3 regions of the Mesorhizobium sp. M0189 genome follow, and region 1 is predicted to be linked to each of the others. Evidence: riboswitches for the same ligand, from Rfam matches in the RefSeq annotation. Region 1 holds a riboswitch; each other region holds the start of a gene.
The links. A riboswitch is a leader RNA that binds a small molecule or an ion and turns the genes downstream of it on or off. The one in region 1 is predicted to bind thiamine pyrophosphate.
Positions count from the first base shown of each region.

Region 1 (4,276 bases):
AGGACACATGGCAAAACAACACGCGCTTCACATTGAAAACTTGGACCGGCCAGGAGACCGAACTCGGCACGTTGAAGACCTACACCGAAACCCGCATGAACTTCGGTAACCGCCACACTTCGGTTTCGGACAGTTCTCGGTCCTATGCCTTCAACGGAGACAGCACCTTGACTTTCGCCTGGATTCAGCTTGGTGGCCTCCGACTTGGTAAGGACTGGTCGGCCTTCGACATGTTTATTGGCGGCGCGGTTGACGTACTCAACCAGACGCCGGTTCCGTACGGCGCTTTCGATACCAATGTGGTTCAGTACTACTTCGACGCGGGGGCCGGCTTTTCGGCCGTGGTTTCGCTCGAAGAAGGCTCGGGCGTGGTCGGCACAATCGACAGCTACTCTCCGCACGTAGTCGGCGGCTTGAAATACACACATGGCTGGGGCGCGATCACCGGCGTTGCCGCTTATGATAGCAACTACGAATCGGTGGCCGCCAAGGTCCGTGTCGACATCAATGTCACCAACGAACTGTTGCTGTTCGGAATGCTCGGCTACGGTTCCAACGGCAAGCTCAACGACGACTCCACGAACGCCATCGACGCTCATGGTCGCGGCTTCTATAAGAGTTGGGGTGGGAACTGGGCTTTCTGGGCTGGCGCCACTTACAAGCTCAACGAGACAACTTCGTTCAACCTTCAGCTCTCCGGTGATCAGCTCAAGAACCATGGTGTCGCTGCAAACGTCGCCTATGCGTTTCTTCCAGATTTCACAGTTACGGCGGAACTCGACTATAGCCGCTACGGCAACTTCGCCGTCGGCAAGGTGGACGCTTCCAACGTGAACTGGACCAACGCCAACAAGAAGAGCGGTGTCGCCGGAATCCTGCGTTTCGAACGCTCATTCTAACGGGATGAAAGGGTTGAGCTCGAGATCCGGTTGAGCGGACCAATCCCGCAACACTCCAAGAGAACGTCGTATGGAAGCTATACGAGATTGGAGCCTCGATCTCGGGGCCGGACGATGTTTCATATCAGATCTGGTCCGGATGATCGCGCAGGCGATATTCATCGCTCGATTATGCGTTTTGATCTGCAACTCTTTCATTTCCTCATTCCTTCCGCCCGCTTGACGGACCCTGCCATCCAGCACTACCCGGCCAGGTTTTCCGAACTGGGGTGCGGCCCGACGCACTTGAAAATCGCAAATGGATCGCCTCCGTTCAGCCATCCCCGCGGAAATTCGGGCGCGAGAGAACAAGCTCCAGAGCATAAGCGAGGCTGATCGAGGAACAGACGATTCTCAGGCGATGCTCCATCCGATCTTGCGCCTGGCCGAGACGATCGCCCGACGATCACCGCCGCGGCCCGAATGCGCTTGGCAAGATACCGCTCGCCCGTTCAACCTGAAGCATTCACCCAGGGGAGTCCCGGCAAGGGGCTGAGATACTGCTGGCTTTCGCGGCGCAGTGACCCGTTGAACCTGATCCAGTTCATACTGGCGTAGGGACGGTGCAAGCGCTTTGCGGGAGTTCACGCCCGAGGTCCTGTTTCGAGCAGGTCGACCAAAGCGTCTTTTCATTCTTCCGGCACAGAACTGGGTCTCCAATGCACGAGCAAAGGAGCCTCATGATGAATGCCCCCACCCCCGCCGTCCCGACGGGACCGCTGCCCGCCTCACGCAAGATCCACAAGCATGGCAGCATTCACCCTCAGATCAGGGTGCCGATGCGCGAAATTGCAGTCCATCCAACGGCCGGCGAACCGCCAGTCACCGTCTACGATCCGTCCGGCCCCTACACCGATCCGGCCATCAAAACCAGGATCGAAAAAGGCCTTGCCCGGCTTCGCCACGAATGGATTACCGCGCGTGGCGATGTCGAAGCCTGTGACGGCCGCCATGTCCGGCCGGAAGACAACGGATTTGTGACTGGCGAGCGCCCATGCCGCCGACCTGGCCAAGGGTCACGCGGCGGCGAACATCCGCGGCGACGCGCTGTCGCGGGCCGGATTCGAGTTCCGCTGGGAGGCCTAGTTCAACCTGTCGCTCGATCCGGAAACCGCGCGGTCCTTCCACGACCAGACCTTGCCCAAGGAAGCGCACAAGCTGGCACATTTCTGCTCGATATGCGGGCCGAAATTCTGCTCGATGCGCATCTCTCACGACATTCGCGCCGAAGCGCAGAAGGAGGGCATGGCGGCGATGGCGGCGAAATACCGCGAGGGCGGCGATCTCTATATGCCGGTCGAAACGCCCGAGGTGGAAAAACAGGCCTCAGCGCAGGAAGATCAGAGGGCGCGCTGAGCCATGCGCCGCATTCTTGTCAAAGGCGCGGGTGTGGCAGGCCTCACCGTTGCCCATGAATTGGCCGCGCCGGGTGCATCCGTCACGGTTGCTGAAATTCGCAGCCAGATCGGCGGCAATGCCTCCTGGCTCGCCGGCGGCATGCTCGCCGCTTGGTGCGAACGCGAAGGCGCCGAGGAGGCGGTCGTCACTTTCGGCAACGTTGCAGCCGACTGGTGGGAAAGGGCGCTGCCCGCGCTGGTGACGAGGGCCGGCACTCTCGTCGTCGCCCATCAGCGCGATGCCTTCGAGCTTGCCCGTTTTGCAGCTCGTTCGCGCAACTATGAGTGCGTCGACGAAAAGGTTGTTGCCGCCCTCGAGCCCGATCTTGCCGGCCGCTTTCATCAGAGCCTGTTTTTTTGTAGCGAAGCTCATCTCGATCCCCGTCGGGCTCTCGAAGCCCTCGCCGGCAACTGCGTGCGATGGGCGTCGTTTTCCTTTTCGAGACGGGCGAGGTTGGCTTTTCCGGCTTTGATCAGGTGATCGACTGCACGGGCATCGCGCGGGCCGACGACGATTTACGCGGCATGCGCGGTGAAATGCTGATCCTCCATACGCGTGATGTCTCGCTCGGGGCGATTGCCGAGAAGCCGATCTCGCGGGCGTCGCGGCGTAGTGAGCGCGGGCGCGGCCGTGATGATCGTGGCGGGAGGGAGAGGTAAGGAGCGTCTTTTCTTTGAGAATTCGCGTTTACAGGTACCCACGATGCACAACGGGCGAGTTTTTCAAAGAGGCGCGTCCTCCTTCGAAGCGCTTCGGAGGGCCAGGCTGTAGGCTCGCCCCGAGCCCCTGCGTAGCCTGCTGGGGAGCTGGTCTCGGCCCATCCGGGTGACGATCCTTCGCGCAGACGAGCTATGGAAACGATCAAAACTGTGATTTCACTTGCCGATTATCGCATAAAAAGCTTGTTATTGCACGACTTAAAAAACTTGCAACTCCACAGCATCATTGACTTGTCTCCTATCAGCAATATATACTTGTAATCGCACAGCTCTAAAAAGTTGCAAAGGTACGGCCATGGCCAAGCCCCATGAAAAACTCGCTGTATCATTGGCCGTCCTCAAAGAGCTGCAGAAGGGTGGGCGGCGCATATTCAAATCAGATGAGCTGACCCGCGTCCACCGGGAGCGGCTGCTGCAGAACGGGTTCCTGCGCGATGTTATGAAAGGCTGGCTCATGTCGACCAGCCCGCAGGCACAGCAGCAAGACACCACCCCCTGGTACGCGAGCTTCTGGGAGTTCTGCTCCCTTTACTGCAATGACCGGTTCGGCAAGGACTGGTTCGTGTCACCGGAGCACTCGCTGCTTCTGCACGCGGAAGCGCCCACTATTCCGCCTCAGGTGGTGGTGAACACCCCCAAAGGCACGAATAACAAAATCGACCTGCTGTTCGGCACTTCGCTCTATGACCTCAAGGTCAAGGAGATGCCGGCCGAACTGACAGAGAAAAACGGCCAGCGCGTGTTCACTGTCGAGGCCGCCCTTACCCGGGTGCCGCAAGCGTTCTTCCAGCGCGCGCCTATCGAGATGCAGATCGCTATGGCGTCGGTGCGCGACGTATCAACCGTTCTGGTCCTGCTGCTTGATGGCGGCCATTCCGCCGTGGCGGGACGGCTTGCGGGGGCCTTCCGTCGCGTAGGACGCGACTCCTTTGCCGATGAAATCGTGGCCGCCTTCAAAGCCGCCGGCTATGACGTGCGCGAATCCGATCCGTTCGCGGGACAAATTGGAGTGACAACCATTGCGGCGGGCGTACCGCCGTTGGTCGCCCGCCTGCGCGCGATCTGGCAATCGCAGCGCGAAGCCATCATCGAGATATTCCCGAAGGCACCCGGACTGCCGTCCGACAAAGACGCCTATATGAAGTTCGTCGAGGATATCTACGAAAGCGACGCCTACCATTCGCTGTCGATAGAAGGGTACAGCGTCACCCCGGAACTCAT
Region 1 covers NZ_JAMYSW010000023.1:8,751-13,026, forward strand. The annotation lists gene NKJ09_RS28295 (porin) at 1-899, shown strand, start outside; TPP riboswitch at 1,401-1,516, shown strand; partial or broken gene NKJ09_RS32560 (phosphomethylpyrimidine synthase ThiC) at 1,622-1,813, shown strand; partial or broken gene NKJ09_RS32565 (phosphomethylpyrimidine synthase ThiC) at 1,926-2,294, shown strand; gene NKJ09_RS28305 (FAD-dependent oxidoreductase) at 2,298-2,816, shown strand; gene NKJ09_RS28310 (hypothetical protein) at 2,756-2,995, shown strand; gene NKJ09_RS28315 (Fic family protein) at 3,351-4,276, shown strand, end outside.

Region 2 (4,276 bases), on a different contig from region 1:
CTCGCACCATGGCGCCAACATGCCGCCGGCGAACCACGACGCATTGCCCCCAAGGCCAGGCCTTGTCTCGGCAACGGAAACCGCCGCGCCGCGTGCGGCGAGCTCGAAGGCGGCGGTGAGGCCGGCAACGCCGGCCCCTTTGACCAGCACCTTCATGATGGCTCACGTGGCTGAGGTATGAGCGGTGCGCCGGTCTCGTCCGCCGGCAGGTAGAGATCGCCGCCCTCGCGGTATTTCGCCGCCATCGCCGCCATGCCCTCCTTCTGCGCTTCGGTGCGGATGTCGTGGGAAATTCGCATCGAGCAGAATTTCGGCCCGCACATCGAGCAGAAATGCGCCAGCTTGTGCGCCTCCTTGGGCAAGGTCTGATCGTGGAAGGACCGCGCGGTTTCGGGATCGAGCGACAGGTTGAACTGGTCCTCCCAGCGGAATTCGAAGCGCGCGCGGGAAAGGGCATCATCCCTGACTTTCGCCGCCGGATGACCTTTTGCCAGGTCGGCGGCATGGGCGGCTATCTTGTAGGTGATCACGCCGATCTTGACGTCGTTGCGATCGGGAAGGCCGAGATGCTCCTTGGGCGTGACGTAGCAGAGCATGGCGGTGCCGAACCAACCGATCATCGCCGCGCCGATGCCGGAGGTGATGTGGTCGTAGCCCGGCGCGATGTCGGTCGTCAGCGGCCCAAGCGTATAGAACGGCGCCTCGCCGCAGACGGCGAGCTGCTTGTCCATGTTCTCCTTGACCTTGTGCATCGGCACGTGGCCGGGGCCTTCGATCATTACCTGGCAATCCTTCGCCCAGGCGATCTGTGTCAGCTCGCCGAGCGTCTCCAGCTCGGCGAATTGTGCTGCGTCATTGGCGTCGGCGATCGAGCCAGGACGAAGGCCGTCGCCCAGCGAAAAGGACACGTCATAGGCGCGGCAAATGTCGCAGATCTCGGCGAAATGTTCGTAGAGGAAGCTTTCCCGGTGATGATGCAGGCACCATTTGGCCATGATCGAGCCACCGCGCGAGACGATGCCAGTGACCCGGTCAACGGTCAGCGGGATGTAGTGCAGCCGCACGCCCGCATGGATGGTGAAATAGTCGACGCCCTGTTCGGCCTGTTCGATCAGCATGTCGCGGTAGACCTCCCAGGTCAGGTCCTCGGCGATGCCGCCGACCTTTTCGAGCGCCTGATAGAGCGGCACCGTGCCGATCGGAACCGGCGCGTTGCGGACGATCCAGTCGCGGATGTTGTGGATGTTGCGGCCGGTCGACAGGTCCATCACCGTGTCTGCGCCCCAGCGGATCGCCCACACCATTTTTTCGACCTCTTCAGCCATCGACGATGTGACGGCGGAGTTGCCGATGTTGGCGTTGATCTTGACCAGGAAATTGCGACCGATGATCATCGGCTCGCTCTCGGGATGGTTGATGTTGGCGGGAATGATTGCGCGTCCGCGCGCCACCTCATCACGCACGAAATCCGGCGTGACGAAATCGGGCAGTGTCGCGCCGAAAGCCTCGCCGTCGCGCTCAAGCTTGCCGTGCAGGATCTCGCGACCAAGGTTCTCGCGGATGGCGGCGAACTCCATTTCGGGTGTGATGATGCCGGCGCGCGCATAGGCAAGCTGCGTCACCGCCTTGCCTGCTTTGGCTCTGAGCGGTTGATGGCGAATGGGAAATTCCGGCGTCAGGCGTTCGCCCGTCGCGAATCCGTTGTCCTCCGGCCGGACATGGCGGCCGTCATAGGCCTCGACATCGCCGCGCGCCGTAATCCATTCGTGGCGAAGCCGTGCAAGGCCATTTTCGATGCTGGTTTCGACAGTCGGGTCTGTATAGGGGCCGGACGGATCGTAGACGGTGACGGGCGGTTCGCCGGCCGTCGGATGGACGGAGATTTCGCGCATCGGCACCCTGATCTGCGGGTGGATGGCACCGGGCTTGTGGATTTTTCGTGAGGCGGGCAGCGGTCCCGTCGAGACGGCGGGGGTGAGGGCATTCATCTTGAGGCTCCTTTGCTCGTTGCATTGGAGACCCAGTTCTGTGCCGGGAGGATGAAAAGACGCTTCTGTCGACCTGCCGAAACAGGACCTCGGGCGTAAACTCCCGCAAAGCGCTTGCACCGTCCCTACGCCAGTATGAACTGGATCAGGTTCAACGGGTCACTGCGCCGCGAATGCCAGCAGTATCTCAGCCCCTTGCCGGGACTCCCCTGGTGAATGCGTGAGGTTGGACGGGACGGCTCCGGTTTGTCAAGCGCGTTCTGGCCGCGGCTGATCGGCGGCCGGTCAGACCGTGCGGAAAAAATCGTGCATGTCTCGGCGACAAGTCAAGCCTCGGAGATGAAGGCAGGGACAAGGGAATTACAAACCGTCGGACTAAAAATCGATCCTGATGATCACACCTTCAATGGGCACCAAAGGTTTGCGCGTAGATCGCCTCGATTCTTCCTGCCTCGTCACTGGTCAGCGTGGCGAATTCCTTTTCGCGCGCGCGGTTCGATAGATGTCCATCATTCTGGTGAAGAAAACGGAAGAGCAGATCGGTCAACCGCTCGGGCATGTCAATAAAGGCGTCCACCTGCTGCCGGAACTGATCGTAGCGCTGCAGAAATGCGGTTTCCTCGGGAAGGTCCCGTTCGATCGTCCGCTGAACGCAGGCATAGAGGAATTCGGCGTGCGGGGTTGCATCGAAGAACCGGTAGAAATCACCGGTGTCATTCAGCACCCGGACGTTGAGCGGCGTCGGTTCCCATTCCACCAACGGCAGAAGGCGCTGCGAATAGCTCTCGAGCACGCCCCTGTACTCGTTGATCTGGTCCAGGATCGCGGCCGAGACGGGAAAGACCACTCCCGGCGGATTGAAGCCGCGCATGGCAAGGACGTGGTGGATTAGGTAGCGGTGAATGCGGCCGTTTCCGTCCTCGAACGGGTGAATGTAGACAAAGCCGAAGGCGAGGATTGCGGCGGCTACGACTGCATCAAGGTTTTGCGCGGGGCCCTGATCGAACGCCGCCATTCCATCGATTAGCCGCGGCAGGTCCTCGGGCCGAGCGCTGATGTGATCGGGCAAGGGCGTGCCGTTGTCTCGGTCATGCTCACCGACGAAACCTCCTTCTTTTCGGAAGCCAAGTCTTGCGAAACGGGCGTCGCCAAGTACAATTCTTTGCAGACGCAGCAGCTCATCGCGATCGATCGGCCAGCGGCCGGCTTCGCCGATGGCGCGGCCCCAGCGCTGGATGCGATCTTGCGGCGGGCGCTCGCCCTCGATCGCATAGCTTGATCGCGAGTCTTTGAGCAAAAGAAAGGCGGCGGTCCGAGCAAGAAGGTCGCGCGGCACGTCCGCTACGATTGCCTCCGCGCGCCGCGGTAGTTCAAGGCCGATGAATTTTTCGAGAATCTTGGTGCGGAACACCAGAGGGCAGAACTCACGCGTGCCGGGGAGATTGTCCCTTACGCGGTAGCGCGAAGCGGTCTTGTCGGGTCCGGGCCACTGCAGCTCGGGATCGACAACCGGAATGTATCGTCCGGCCGCCGCGTCCGGCAGATCGATACGGGCGCCCCTCAGCCATTCATATAAAAACCAGATGCGGCGGGCATAACTGCCGGTCGGGCTTTCACGGACCAGCGCCTCGATCGGCGCGGGACCGGTCACTTGGAACAGCCGCTTGAGGACGGCAAGGTCCAGTCCCTCGTACTTGAGCGCAAAGGTCAGGTGGCCTTCGAGGGTAGGATTTGGGGCGTGGCGGGGGGTCATGATCCGCCAGCCATCCCGTTCGGTAATGCGATGATGCTCGCCCGTGGCGAACAACCTACGGGGCAAGGGCACGGCGAGCCTGTAGGCTCCGACCAGGGCGCTGTACCCGGCCGGGGTCGCCGTTTCAGGAAGGCGGATTTCCTGAAAAACGGTAACAGGACCTGAAAATTGGTGCTCTTGCACCGCAGGCATGAAAAGCGAATCCTTTCATCGAATTTTGGTTCAGCTGGGCCAACACCTGTGAAAAATGATCCTATTCCATGAAAATTGATGCCACAAGACAAATTTTCCGAAAACCGATTCTAAACGGTGCTGGAGTCATCAAGCAAGAACTCCGCCACCGGCTCAAGGAAGCGACTTCATGACAAAAGGTGAGTCCAGGAACCGCCATTCGCCCGTCTCTTAGTCACGAGGCCGGCACGGATGGCCCGCCTTACGTCGAGCCGGATTGCTCGAGGAGAACCGCGCCGTTCGGGGCTCACTCATAGAGCGCTCCGGCGCGCGATCCCGATTTGATAGCCGCGATCACGCTCGC
Region 2 covers NZ_JAMYSW010000008.1:219,481-223,756, forward strand. The annotation lists gene thiO (glycine oxidase ThiO) at 1-156, opposite strand, end outside; gene thiC (phosphomethylpyrimidine synthase ThiC) at 153-1,988, opposite strand; TPP riboswitch at 2,093-2,209, opposite strand; gene NKJ09_RS17330 (Fic family protein) at 2,392-3,933, opposite strand.
Region 2: linked by a shared signal. The riboswitch ahead of thiC (phosphomethylpyrimidine synthase ThiC) and the one ahead of NKJ09_RS32560 (phosphomethylpyrimidine synthase ThiC) in region 1 are both predicted to bind thiamine pyrophosphate.

Region 3 (4,276 bases), on a different contig from region 1:
CAACCACCATGACAGGGGCGATCGCAAAGACATCGCTGACGCTGCGCAGGAGCAGGAACCAGCCGGCACCGATGACGATGGGCGGCACCACCAGGACGAACCCCGCACCGGTGTCGGCCAGGTGTTCGAGCAGCGTCCGCCTGCCGGTCCGCCGGGTGAGCGCCAGCGCCCGGCGCGCCATAACCAGCGACAGCGACAACGCCAAGGAGAGCAGCGCCGATAGGAGGGAGAGCACGGCACTGGTCGCCGTCGCTTGCCGCACCGCGCTCTCGCCGGCCAGGCGGCCGAGATCGGCGCCAAGCCCGGCCGACAGCGTAGCCGCCATCGGTCCGGCGACAAACAGCAGTGCCAGCCCGATCACCAGTGCGTTCAGCACGGTCTCGGCCGCACCGGCTGAAAAATACCGGCGCGGGGCTACCGGCAGATTGGCGTCGCCGGTCATATTGGCGCCAAGCCGCGTTAGTGCCAGCACGACGACGAAGGTCAGGGCAATCTGCAACAAGGTCAGCGTCACCGCCCGCGCCGGGTCGAAGTCGAAACGCAGCGCCTGGTATATGGCAACCTCCAGCGTCGTCGCGCGCGGCCCGCCGCCGAGCGTAAGCACGATGGTGAAGGAGGTGATGCACAGCATGAAAACGAGCCCGGCAACGCCCGGCAGGGCCGCACGCAACGCCGGCCATTCGATCAGCCGGAAGGCCGGCGCAGCACCCATGCCAAGCTGGCTCGCCAGCCGCCATTGGTTAGCCGGCACCGTCTGCAACGCTTCCAGGAACAGTCGCGTTGCCAGCGGCAGGTTGAAAAAGACGTGGGCGACGAGAATACCCGATAGGCCATAGATGCCGGGCCAGTTCTGGCCGCCAATCGCACCGAGCAAGCCGGCGAAATACCCGGCGCGGCCATAGAGTGCCAAGACACCGAGTGCGGCAACAATGGCCGGCAGCGCCAGCGGCACGGCGAAAAGCTGCAGGACAAAGCCTCGCCCGAAAAACTGTGGATGCCGCGACAGCGCGCGCGCGACGAACAGCGCCGGTGCGACGGAGAGCAGGGTCGACAACAGAGCCTGCCAGAGCGTGAAGCGCGCAACACGGAGGAGATAGGAATCAAAGGCGGAGGCGGCGCCCGACAGGTCGCGCATGGCTTCGACGACGAGCCCGGCGAATGCCCCGCCGATCAGCAGCGCGATGGCGGCGAGCGCGACGATACCGGCAGCGACGCGGGTATCCGATGATGGCGCGCGTTGCACGCTAGACCACCAGATTCGAGATTCTTAGCGAGGATTGCGTTCCTTCGCGCGCCCCTCTGTCCTGCCGGACATCTCCCCCACATGGGGAGAGATTGGCAGGTTCAGCGCTCCGCTCATTCCGGCAATGTCGGAGATTGGCGAAAGCCGGCATGACGGCCAATCTCCCTCCTTGTAGGGGAGATGTCCGGCAGGACAGAGGGGGGCGCCGTAGGGCGATCATCTTTCAATCCGAGCTACTTGCTCATCACCGCCAGCCACTCGTCGACCCAGGCCTTGCGATTTGCGGCGACCTCTTCCGAGCTGAACAGCAAGGTTTTGGTCGGTTTGACGAGCTTGTCGAACGCCGGATTGAGCGGCTTGTCGGTCTTGCCGGCCGGGAACATCCAGTTGGTTTCGGGAATGAGATCCTGGAATTTCGGCCCGGTCATGAAGGCGATGAACTTTTCCGCCAGCGGGTTCTTCGCGCCCTTGGTGGTGATCCCAGCGACCTCGATCTGCAGATATTCGCCTTCCTCGAAGGACGCCGCCTGGTAGCGCGAGGTGTTTTCGGCAACCATGTGGTAGGCTGGCGAAGTGGTATAGGACAGCACCATCGGCGCCTCACCCTTGGTGAACAGGCCGTAGGCCTCGCTCCAGCCCGGCGTCACCGTCAGCACCTTTGCCTTGAGTTTGGCCCAGGCTTCCGGAGCCTTGTCGCCATAGACCGACTTGACCCACAACAGCAGGCCAAGGCCCGGCGTCGAGGTGCGCGGATCCTGGGTGACGATCTTGTCGCCGGCATCGCCCTCGACCAATTCCCTGAGGCTCTTCGGCGGGCTCTTCAGTTTTTCGCTATCGTAGACGATAGCGAAATAGCCATAGTCGAACGGCACGAAGATATCGTCGCTCCAGCCACCCGGCACACTGACGTCCGTCACGGCGCCATGCGGCGAAAACAGGCCGGTTGCCTTGGCGTCCGCCGTCAAATTGGTATCGAGGCCAAGCACGATATCGGCCTTGGTCGCGGCCCCTTCCAGCTTCACACGGTTGAGCAGTGCCACGCCGTCGGCGACCGAGACGAATTCGACGACGCAGGTGCACTCGGCCTCGAAGGCCTTCTTCACCGCCGGTCCCGGACCCCAATCGGCGGTGAAGCTTTCATAGGTATAGACGGTCAGCTTATCCTGTGCCGATGCCTGCCCCGGTAGGGCAAGCGCGGATGCCGCAAGCAGGATAATCGAGGCAAGAGAGTGGAAAAAACTGCGCATCGGCGCCTCCTTCGTTCGCGTTGAAAGGAATTGAGGCGTCGGGCTGTCCGAAACGTCTAATCCCTCCGCCGGTACAAACCGGATCAGGTTCAGCGGGTTGGCAGTCTTGCCTCTCAGCCGGTCCGCGAAGATCGCGTCCGGCACCCCGTTAGAGCGTTTCGACACATAGGCCCGGCCGAAGTGCTGCGCAAGCGGAAGTTTGCCGGGCATCCAAAGCGCGGCGTCCTGTTTCATCTGCCGTTTCATCTTCCGTTTCCGGGGCAGGGCTGGTAAGGGCCACGAGATATGAGCACATTCACCATCCTGCTTGGCGGCGATCTCATCCGCACGCCGCTGCTCGACCGCCAGGTCGAAGGCTCCCGCGTCATCGCTGCCGATGCCGGTATCGGCCATGCCCTTATGCTGGGCCTGATGCCGGAACTCTGGGTCGGCGATTTCGATTCCGTGCCTGCCGATTTGCCGGAGGATCTGGCCGCCGTGCCACGGCAGGTGTTTCCCGCCGAAAAGGACAAGACCGACGGTGAACTCGCTATCGCCGCCGCGCTCGAACGCGGTGCGACCAGCCTTGTGCTCGCAGGCGCCTTCGGCGGCAAACGCACCGACCACATCTTCCTGCATTTGGCGCTCAGCGTCCGGCTGGCGGAAGGCGGAACGGAAGTGCTTTTGACCAGCGGCGCACAGGAAGGCATTCCTTTGCTGCCTGGAAAGACTGGCTTCGATTATGTCGACGGTACGCTGTTTTCGGTGCTCGGCTTTTCGGATCTCGCCGGCCTGACAGTCACCGGCGCCAAATGGCCGCTCGCCCATGTCGAGGTTGCCTTCGGCTCGTCGCTGACCATTTCCAACGAGGTCAAGGGCCGGCTGGAAATCGCGCTGGCCAGCGGCCGCGCGCTGCTGCTCGCGCATCCTTTTTCCCTACCTGAAAGCTGACATGGCGCCGCCGCTTCTCAATCTCGACGGGATAAAGCTGACCTTTGGCGGCGCGCCGCTGCTCGACGGTGCCGCCCTGACGGCGTCAGCTGGCGACAAGATCGCCCTGGTCGGGCGCAACGGCTCTGGCAAGTCGACGCTCCTCAAGATCGCTGCCGGGCTGATCGAACCGCAGGACGGCGAAGTCTTCCGCCAGCCTTCGGCGACGGTGCGCTATTTGCCGCAAATGCCCGACATGGACGGTTTTGCGACCGTTCGCGCCTATGTCGAGGCGGGGCTCGGGCCCGCCGATGATCCCTACCGCGCCACCTATCTGATAGAGCATCTCGGCCTGACCGGCGAGGAACGGCCGAACGACCTCTCCGGGGGCGAGACGCGGCGCGCGGCACTCGCCCGCGTCATGGCGCCCGAGCCCGACATTCTTCTCCTCGATGAACCGACCAATCATCTTGACCTTTCGGTTATCGAATGGCTGGAGGAGGAGCTTGCCCGCACCTCCTCGGCCCTGGTCGTCATCTCGCATGACCGCCGTTTTCTCGAACGCGTGTCACGCGCCACAATTTGGCTCGACCGCGGCCAGACCCGCCGTCTCGATAAGGGCTTTGCCTATTTCGAGGAATGGCGCGACACGGTGTTGGAGGAGGAAGAGCGCGAGCAGCACAAGCTCGGCCGCCAGATCGTGCGCGAGGAGCACTGGCTGCGCTATGGCGTGACGGCAAGGCGCAAGCGCAACATGCGCCGGCTCGGTGAGTTGCAGACCATGCGCCAGCGCTTTCGCGGTCATCGTGGCGCCGAGGGTGCGGCGACGATGACAGCCAGCGACGCCGCCGAATCCGGCAAGCTGGTGATTGAGGCC
Region 3 covers NZ_JAMYSW010000003.1:342,748-347,023, reverse strand. The annotation lists gene thiP (thiamine/thiamine pyrophosphate ABC transporter permease) at 1-1,243, opposite strand, end outside; gene thiB (thiamine ABC transporter substrate binding subunit) at 1,477-2,490, opposite strand; TPP riboswitch at 2,534-2,648, opposite strand; gene NKJ09_RS07415 (thiamine diphosphokinase) at 2,776-3,420, shown strand; gene NKJ09_RS07410 (ABC-F family ATP-binding cassette domain-containing protein) at 3,422-4,276, shown strand, end outside.
Region 3: linked by a shared signal. The riboswitch ahead of thiB (thiamine ABC transporter substrate binding subunit) and the one ahead of NKJ09_RS32560 (phosphomethylpyrimidine synthase ThiC) in region 1 are both predicted to bind thiamine pyrophosphate.